Regions from separate parts of the Labrenzia sp. R5_0 genome, predicted to be linked through region 2. Evidence: predicted binding sites of a transcription regulator. Region 2 holds the regulator's gene; each other region holds the start of a gene.
What was found. The regulator LexA, encoded in region 2, represses DNA repair genes until DNA is damaged. The targets are predictions, from matches to a motif close to TGTTCNNNNTGTGTTCNG.
Positions count from the first base shown of each region.

Region 1: J7447_RS11815 (UvrD-helicase domain-containing protein) is a predicted target of LexA. The motif match lies at 1,679-1,696, and genes of this name have one in related genera.
Region 3: recA (recombinase RecA) is a predicted target of LexA. The motif match lies at 1,410-1,427, and genes of this name have one in related genera.

Region 1 covers NZ_JAGHRK010000002.1:637,007-640,052, reverse strand. Annotated here, with positions in the region: gene ligA (NAD-dependent DNA ligase LigA) at 1-718, shown strand, start outside; gene J7447_RS11820 (GIY-YIG nuclease family protein) at 1,042-1,338, shown strand; gene J7447_RS11815 (UvrD-helicase domain-containing protein) at 1,729-3,046, shown strand, end outside.
Region 2 covers NZ_JAGHRK010000007.1:127,286-130,331, forward strand. Annotated here, with positions in the region: gene J7447_RS27180 (ComEC/Rec2 family competence protein) at 1-511, shown strand, start outside; gene lexA (transcriptional repressor LexA) at 516-1,226, opposite strand; gene J7447_RS27190 (hypothetical protein) at 1,348-2,151, opposite strand; gene J7447_RS27195 (acyl-CoA synthetase) at 2,244-3,046, opposite strand, start outside.
Region 3 covers NZ_JAGHRK010000002.1:321,913-324,958, reverse strand. Annotated here, with positions in the region: gene J7447_RS10340 (pseudouridine-5'-phosphate glycosidase) at 1-176, opposite strand, end outside; gene J7447_RS10335 (PfkB family carbohydrate kinase) at 282-1,205, opposite strand; gene recA (recombinase RecA) at 1,545-2,618, shown strand; gene alaS (alanine--tRNA ligase) at 2,972-3,046, shown strand, end outside.

The DNA.
Region 1 (3,046 bases), on a different contig from region 2:
CAATGCCTTCGACATCGAAGGCTTCGGCGACAAGCAGGTCGACGCCTTCTACAAGGAAGGCCTTGTGATGGCGCCGGCGGACATCTTCACGCTGGAGGAGCGGGACAAGCGCTCTCTCACCAAGTTGCGCAACCGGGAAGGCTGGGGGGCCGTTTCGGCGAAGAACCTTTTCGAGGCAATCAACGCGCGGCGGGAGATTGACCTTCATCGTTTCATCTTCGCCCTTGGAATCCGTCACGTGGGCGAGGGCAACGCCAAGCTTCTGGCACGTGCCTATGGCTCCTGGGCGGCGTTCTACGTTGCCATGAAGGCGGCGCATGACACGTCGGGTGAAGCCTGGACAGAGCTCAATGACATCGACGGCATCGGCCATATCGTTGCCGAGGCGCTGGCGGAGTTCTTTGCCGAGCAACACAATCTCGACCAGCTCGACGCGCTTCTGGTCGAGGTGTCACCCAAGGACGCTGAAAAGATCAACGCCTCTGGCTCACCTGTCGCAGGCAAGACAGTGGTTTTCACCGGCTCGCTGGAACGTATGACCCGCGACGAAGCCAAGGCCATGGCCGAACGCTTTGGTGCCAAGACAGCCGGTTCCGTGTCGAAAAAGACCGACCTGGTGGTGGCCGGACCTGGAGCTGGTTCAAAGCTGAAAAAGGCGCAGGAACTGGAGATCGAAGTCATCTCCGAGGATGACTGGTTCGATCTGGTGGGGGCCTGAGCGGATATTCCCTTCGTGTTTTGTCATCCGGGTTTTTTTGACGAAAGGCCCGAGGCAGAGGCATTTTGTTCCACCGGTGCCTGCGTTTACTGGATCCCCGCCTGCGCGGGGATGACAAAATGGGGAGGTGGGCTCTGTTTTCATTTCACATTACCCCGCCATCCATTGTCATCCCGGTTTGACGCGCAGCGGCAAGACCGGGATCCAGTAACTCCTGTGCTCGCTGTAACCGCAAACCTCCGGGTTTCCCGAAACCGGTATCGGCTGCGTCATATCAGCAGGACTAACGTTTATCCGGGAAGAATTTCAACGAAGGCTCCACGTTGCACCTCGATCAGCAATATTATGTCTACATTCTTGCAAGCGGACTGGGCGGCACGCTCTATGCCGGGGTGACGAATGACCTGTTGGGCAGGGTTTCGCAGCACCGTGAAGGCCTCGGAAGCCAGTTTACCGCGAAATATGGCGTGCATCGCTTGGTGTATTACGAAGTTCACGAGGAAATCGAGTGGGCGATCAAGCGGGAAAAACAGCTCAAACGCTGGAAGCGTGCCTGGAAGATCCATTTGATCGACGAACGGAATCCAAACTGGGACGACCTGTTTGCTAAACTGGTTTGACACTTTTGCGTCGCTTCGATCGTTTTCTGGGCATTGCCAGTTCTCCCGCCGCTTGGTCAAGCAACAGGCTCCCTAGTTTACTGGATCCCCGCCTGCGCGGGGATGACAAGAGGGAGGCTTCAGGGCATGGCTTTGCTTCTTGTCATCCCGGTTTGACGCGCAGCGGCAAGACCGGGATCCAGTAACCCCTGTGCTCGCTGGAACCGCAAACCTCTGGGGTTCCTGAAATCTGTCGCGGCTTTGTCAAAGGAGGCGGCCTCACGCAGTTGCCGGTTCAAATAAGAAAAGCCCGCTTCTTGTCCCCACCAAATCGGTCATTCCTGCCTCGCCAGCGCCGGTATGTTGCTATATTGTTCTCAAAACAAGCGCTTGAAACCGGACCAGTAAACCATGACCGACCCGGACGGGTACGACGATTCCTTTGACGATCCATTCCAGCCTATCGGCACGCGGGCGGAGTCCGCGCCTGCTCCCGCGCGGCCGCAAGGTGGGATCGCGGCCAGGGCGATGGCGGCACGGCGGGCACCGGACTATCTGACGGGGCTGAACCCGGAGCAGCGGCTGGCGGTGGAAACGACCGAAGGGCCGGTTCTGGTGCTGGCTGGTGCCGGTACGGGCAAGACCCGCGTGCTGACAACACGCATCGCCCATATTCTGGCAACCGGCTTGGCGCGGCCGTCCGAAATTCTGGCTGTCACGTTCACCAACAAGGCATCGCGCGAGATGAAGGAACGCATTGCCGGTTTTGTCGGCGGCAATGTGGAAGGCATGGCGTGGCTCGGCACGTTCCACTCCATCTGTGTGAAGATCCTGCGCAAGCATGCCGAACTTGTCGGCTTGAAATCGTCCTTCTCGATCCTCGATACCGACGACCAGATCCGCCTTATCAAGCAGATCATCCAGGCCGAAGGGCTGGACGACAAGCGCTGGACGGCCAAGGCCTTTGCCGGGATGCTGGATGGTTGGAAAAACCGGGCTCTTGGGCCAAAGGATATCCCGGAAGGCGAGGCGCGGGCGTTTGCCAACGGCAAGGGCCGAAAGCTTTACGAGGAATATCAGGAGCGCCTGTCGATCCTGAACGCGGCCGATTTCGGTGACCTGCTTTTGCATGTCATCACGCTGTTCAAGACCCAGCCGGATGTCCTCAAGGAATATCAGCGCCGCTTCCGCTATATGCTGGTGGACGAATATCAGGACACCAACATCGCGCAGTACCTGTGGCTGCGGCTGCTGGCCCAGGGCAACCCGAATGTCTGCTGTGTCGGTGATGATGACCAGTCGATCTACGGCTGGCGCGGCGCGGAAGTCGATAACATCCTGCGCTTCGAACATGACTTCAAGGGCGCCACCGTCATTCGCCTGGAGCGCAATTACCGCTCAACCAGCCATATCCTGGCTGCCGCATCCCACCTGATTGCCTTTAACGAAGGCCGTCTCGGCAAGACGCTGTTCACGGATTTCGAGGAACCCGACCACGACCTGGTGTCGGTGGCCTCCGTCTGGGACAGCGAAGAAGAAGCGCGCACCATCGGCGACGAGATCGAGACGCTTCAGTCGCGAGGTCATTCGCTCAATGAAATGGCGGTTCTGGTGCGGGCATCGTTCCAGATGCGCGAGTTCGAAGACCGGTTTGTCACGCTGGGACTTAATTACAGGGTCATCGGCGGTCCGCGCTTTTATGAGCGCATGGAAATCCGCGATGCCATGG
Region 2 (3,046 bases):
GCTGCAGTCGGAAGGAGTGAGGAATGATGCGATCTTGTCGCGCAAGATAAAATCGCCTCAAAGAAATTGCGATGACGACGGTTGTGTCATCAGGGCGTACGTCAATTCTGAGGACGCAGAACGGTTGGATGGCAGGCAATCGTTTCTTGCAATCGCGCAGCCAAAGACATTTGAAGCGTTTCAGCTGGATTGCCGATATGCCGATTTGGTCGTGACCGATCTTGTCGCTCCGGAGAGCTGCGGTGCAGCCCTCGTTCTGGATCACGGTACGCGCACCGAACGTGGCGCCGTCTCCATCTGGCTATCGCCCGGTGATTTCAGCGAGGCCGCAAATGCTACGAGCGGTGCCAGTGCACCGGGCCATCCGCCAAACGAAAATCTGAAAATCGGGAAACTGAAGTTTGCCATCCCGGACCCACCGCGCCCCTGGCATCATCAGGGTACGGTAACGAGAGACAGCCTGCGTCTAGCCGAGCGCGCCTCGGTGGCCGAAGCGCGCGCAGAGGAGTGACTGGTCAATACTGACGAAACAGGGCAACGAGGCGGCCCTGAACACGAACGCGGCCGGGACCGAAGATCCTGGTTTCATATGCCGGGTTGGCTGCTTCAAGAGCGATGGAAGCGCCTTTCTTGCGCAGCCGTTTCAAGGTGGCTTCTTCATCGTCCACGAGTGCAACAACGATGTCGCCACTGTCGGCACTGTCGGTCCGGCGGATAAGAACGGTATCACCGTCCAGAATGCCGGCCTCAATCATGGAATCACCACGAACCTCCAGCGCGTAGTGTTCCCCGCGACCAAGCAGGTCCTGCGGCACTGTGATGGAGTGGCTGTGTGTTTGAATTGCCTCGATGGGCACGCCGGCGGCGATGCGGCCCATGACGGGGATTTCCGTAACACTGGACACCGGCACTGGTGCAGCTTTTTCCGGCTCCGGTTTGCCGAGTGAGCCTTCAATGACTTCAGGTGAGAAGCTGCCTCTTGGCCGTGGAGCGCCCAGGCCGGGTGCGATGGAGTCCGGAAGACGAACAACTTCCATGGCTCTGGCCCGGTTCGGCAGGCGCCGGATGAAGCCACGTTCTTCAAGCGCGGTGATCAGGCGGTGAATGCCGGACTTGGAGCGCAGGTCGAGCGCGTCCTTCATTTCGTCGAAAGACGGCGGCACACCGGTTTCTTTCAGTCTTTCGTGAATGAACATGAGCAGTTCGTACTGCTTGCGCGTCAGCATGTAGGCGTCCCCTGACCGAGAAAACATCTGGTACAAATCAAGAACATGGTACCTGTTCTCATTGTGTTCTGCAAGGGTAAATGTTCTCTTACTGTTCTTGGCTTCGAACAAGTTGCCGTATTCAATCCGTCTCCGATATTGGATTCAGGTCGTCCTTCGATCCGGTCAGGATCAGCAGTTCACAGGTGATCAAAGTCGGCGCGCCACCAGCGGTGAGAATGCCCCGATGCAGTCCACCTTCGAGATCAACGGCGCGGATTGGGACGCAAAGCTCTTGCTCCGGTTTCGCGCCAGCGTTTTCAGTCAGGAGTATCTCGGAGATCAGACCTGTCATCGGCTGGGCGTCGCGGAACGCTGCTCCGGCCAGACTGCCCAGTCCATAGACTTCGTAGGAGGGTGCTTTCAGCTCTTTTGCGAGTTCTTGGATGCTGTCCGTCAGGTCGGCAAACGGAGCGAGTGTGGTGATAAGCGCATTGTAGTCGGTTGTCCGTGACTGTTCGTCATCCTGTTGCACACGAAACAGCGTGAATTCGGTTTCCGGATCCAGCGATGCCACGAACGCTGCGCCTTGCAGGCCGTACCCTTTGATGGCCCCCTGATGCGCAACCTTCAGCGTATGCGGCAGTAAGTGGCCAAGGTGCTCGACTTCTTCCTCATGCCAATAAGCGTGTACATGAGCGAACCATTCACCATCTCGTATCCCGAGAATGGCAACTGCGGACTCAAGCGTTGCGCCTTTCGAGGAGTGCGTGTCGCTGTACCAGGCTGCATGTCGGTCATCGATTGCACAGGCAGGCATCACAAAGTCGAACGCTTCGAGCATCAGCCCGGAAAGATCGAGAACGGCGGAGCTCAGTCCTTGGTGCGTGGCGAAGCGGCCCAGCGTCTCCAGCAAGGGAGTTTGCTCTGCCAGGGAGATTTCCAATGGTTTCGCCAGACATCTGGCATGGGGGAGCCGATTGATGGCACAAGGGCCGGGATGACGAATGTCGGACAGAGATCTGGGGGCGGGCCGTCTCACAACAGGCCTTTCTCGGTCAAATGCTCCCGCACCAGTTTCTTGGTGATCTTGCCATAGGCACTTGTCGGCATTGCGGGAATGAAGAGATAACGTGCAGGCATCTTGTAGCGGGCGATCTTGCCATTCAGATAGTCGCTGAGTTCCTGAGGGTCAGGTGACTTGTCCGGGGCAGCCACACAAACGGCTAGGCCGACTTCGCCCCATTGCCTGTCCGGAATGCCGAGAATTGCGACCTCGGAAATATCCGGATGTGTAAGCAGCACTTCCTCGACTTCCTTCGGGTAGACGTTGGAGCCACCAGAAATGTACATGTCCGACGCTCGGCCTGTCAGGAAGAGGTAGCGCTGTTCATCCATGTGACCGATGTCTCCGGTGCGGAACCAGCCGTTCCGGAAAGACTTCTGGTTGGCGTCTTCGTCTTCCAGATAGCCAGCACAGACTGCCGAACCGATGACGCAGACTTCACCCGTTTCATTGGGGGGCAGGTGATTGCCTTCCTCGTCCTGGATCGAAACCTCTATACCTGTGCGCTCCGTACCGCAGGTGCCGCTGCGTGTCTCAGGTCCATCCTCCAGAAAATGATCCTGTGGCCGTAGCACGGTGATGTTTCCGGTGACCTCGCCAAGTCCGTAGTATTGAACCAGAACGTGCCCCAATTTCTGGAGTGCCAGCTTCTGGTCCTCCCTGTACATGGGAGCCCCCGCATATATGACGTGACGAAGGCTCGAGTGATCGTACTGATCAACAGAAGGGTCTTCCACCAGGCGTTTGACGATTGTGGGAACGGTGAAGAGATTGC
Region 3 (3,046 bases), on a different contig from region 2:
CGAATATCGGCTTCCACCTCACGGGCGGTCTCAACGTTCTTCGGAAAAGGCATGCCATGTGTGATGATGGTCGATTCCAGCGCAACGACCGGCTTGCCGTTCGCAAGTGCCTCGCGCACTTCATCGCTGTAAACGATCAGATCCTTGATGGCGGAGGGCGTTGTCGGAGTGGTCACGGCGTGTGCCTTTCTGTTTTCGTCCGGCAGCTCGGGCCGGGTCAATTCTGCGGGTCTTATAGGCGCAAGGCGGAGCAGCGCCAAGATTGGAATTTGTCCATATGGTCAAAAGTTGGCGAGAGCATCCCAGGAGAGCTCTTCCGCGAGAGCGCCAGTGCTGCGCAAGGTCAGGGCCGCAGCTGCAAGGCCAAAAGGGACTGCTTGCGTCAGGCCATAGCCTCTGGCGAGCGCCGCGACCGTTCCGGCGCTTAATGCATCGCCTGCTCCGGTGACATCGACGATATCTGTTTGAAGCGGTGCGAACCGGTGAAGTTTCTCGCTTTCGAGCACCAGCACATCAGATGCTGCACTGGTCAGGACAAAACTCTTGAGACCGGTCTGCGACAAGGCCGCCGCCAGGTCTTCGGAAGACGTGCCGCGGGAAAGCCCGGTAAGCGTGACCGCTTCGCCGCGGTTCAACATCAGGCAATCCAGTTTGCCGAGAACCCCACGCAGCCGGACTGCCTTGGCATCCGAAACGGCATTGGCAACAAGACGCCCGGGCAAGGCACGACCCGTCAGCCGGACCAGCATTGCAGCGGGCAGGTTGGCATCCAGAAACCAGATCGTATCGTCCGTCGCGTTTGCTGCAAGATCCGCAACGATACCGTCGAAGAGATCCTCGGGGGCTTCGGACAGAACACGGTCGTCAACGCAGGCGGCTGCAAGATCACCTGCCGGATTATGCAGTGCGAGGTACTGGCCCGTTGCGAAACCTTTCCGGGCCTTCACATGCAGCTCGAGCCCTTCCTGGCTGAGCTGGCGGGAAAGCATGTCTGCAGCGCCGTCTTCTCCAACCGCTCCCACAAGGCGTGTTCCAACCCCGAGCCGAACCAGCGCACGTGCAATGTTCGTGGCAACGCCGCCAGGCTTTGCGTTCAGCCTCGATGGGGTCGAGGTCTCGGGGCGGATCGGCTCGCTGGCATGGGCGATCGTATCGTAATGGATCGCACCGATTGCGATGACGGGGGAGGAGATGGCTGAAGTCACGTTCTGGACTGTCTCATGAAAAGCCGGGATCAAAACAGAAGCGTTCGATGCGCCGGTACTGGCAACCGTTGAAGAGGCGGGCTAGCAGATTAAGGCCGGGGCGGCAACTGGCGGCAGGCAAGCGCCGGTGATTCTGCACGATCGCGGAATCACGGGATGTTCCGATCAATAGATTACGCAAGGTAAGTTCTAAAATCGATAAGTGAGAACATATTGGAAACAAACAGCCATTTTCATTTTAATACCAATCGGTTTTGCCGGCTTGTCAAATGAGAACAAAATGTGTACAAAGGCTCTCATTGAAACGGCGCGTCCATCGTGGAATAAGGAGCGTAAGCCATGTCGCAAAGTACACTTCGTCTCGTAGAAAGCAGCCAGATGGATAAGACAAAAGCGCTGGACGCAGCGCTCAGCCAAATCGAACGCGCCTTCGGCAAAGGTTCCATCATGAAGATGGGGCAGGGCCAGGTGGTTGAGGTGCAAGCCGTCTCGACCGGGTCACTCGGACTTGATATCGCGCTCGGGATCGGCGGTCTGCCGCGCGGCCGTATCGTCGAGATCTACGGGCCTGAGTCTTCAGGTAAAACCACGCTTGCCCTGCATGCGGTTGCCGAAGCCCAGAAGACCGGTGGTATCTGCGCCTTTGTCGATGCGGAGCACGCGCTGGATCCGATCTATGCACGCAAGCTTGGCGTCGATATCGACAATCTGCTGATCTCCCAGCCGGACGCTGGTGAACAGGCACTTGAAATTGCCGACACACTGGTGCGCTCCGGCGCCATTGATGTTCTGGTCATCGACTCGGTCGCCGCGCTGACGCCGAAGGCCGAACTCGAAGGCGAGATGGGCGACAGTCTGCCGGGCATGCAGGCCCGTCTGATGAGCCAGGCTCTTCGCAAGCTGACCGCGTCGATTTCCAAGTCGAAGTGCATGGTGATCTTCATCAACCAGATCCGCATGAAGATCGGCGTGATGTTCGGCTCTCCGGAAACCACGACAGGTGGCAACGCGCTGAAATTCTACGCGTCCGTCCGTCTGGATATCCGCCGTATCGGTGCGATCAAGGACCGGGACGAAGTCGTCGGCAACCAGACCCGCGTGAAAGTCGTCAAGAACAAGCTTGCGCCTCCTTTCCGTCAGGTGGAATTCGACATCGTCTATGGTGAAGGCGTGTCCAAGACCGGCGAACTCATCGACCTTGGCGTCAAGGGCAACATCGTTGAAAAGTCGGGTGCCTGGTTCTCCTACAATAGCCAGCGTCTTGGCCAGGGCCGGGAAAACGCAAAGCAGTTTCTGAAGGACAATCCGGAAATTGCCGATGAAATCGAACTGGCGATCCGCCAGAACGCCGGCCTGATCGCCGATGCGATCATCGATCCGGACGGCGGAGCGGAAGACGAAGCAGAGGACTGATCCTCAGCTTCCGGTCTCCGTCTGCAAGAGCTCCGGACGTTTGTCCGGTCTTCCAAGGGCCTCCTTCCGCACTCCGGAAGGGGGCCTTTTGCTTTTCGGGACCCGCAACGGAGCGAAATTGGAAGAGGTCAGATCCCGTTGGAGCGGTTGTCCTGCGCATGAGGGCAGCCTTCATTCCGGAAATCGCCTGTTTCCCGGCAGCTTTCCGTTAGGTCGGACCCGTGCAACCGCTGGACAGGGTTGGAGGTGAAAGTTAAAAGGCTGTTCCGGCGCGGATCGGCGACCCAGATCCAGCGCCTTCAAGATTTTCAACAGGCCCTCATATGCGGGGCTGTGACCGATGCGAGATCCGAATGACCGGCGTAAATGAAATCCGCTCTGCCTTTCTGGACTATTTCAAGACAAACGGCCACGAAGTGGTCGAGTCC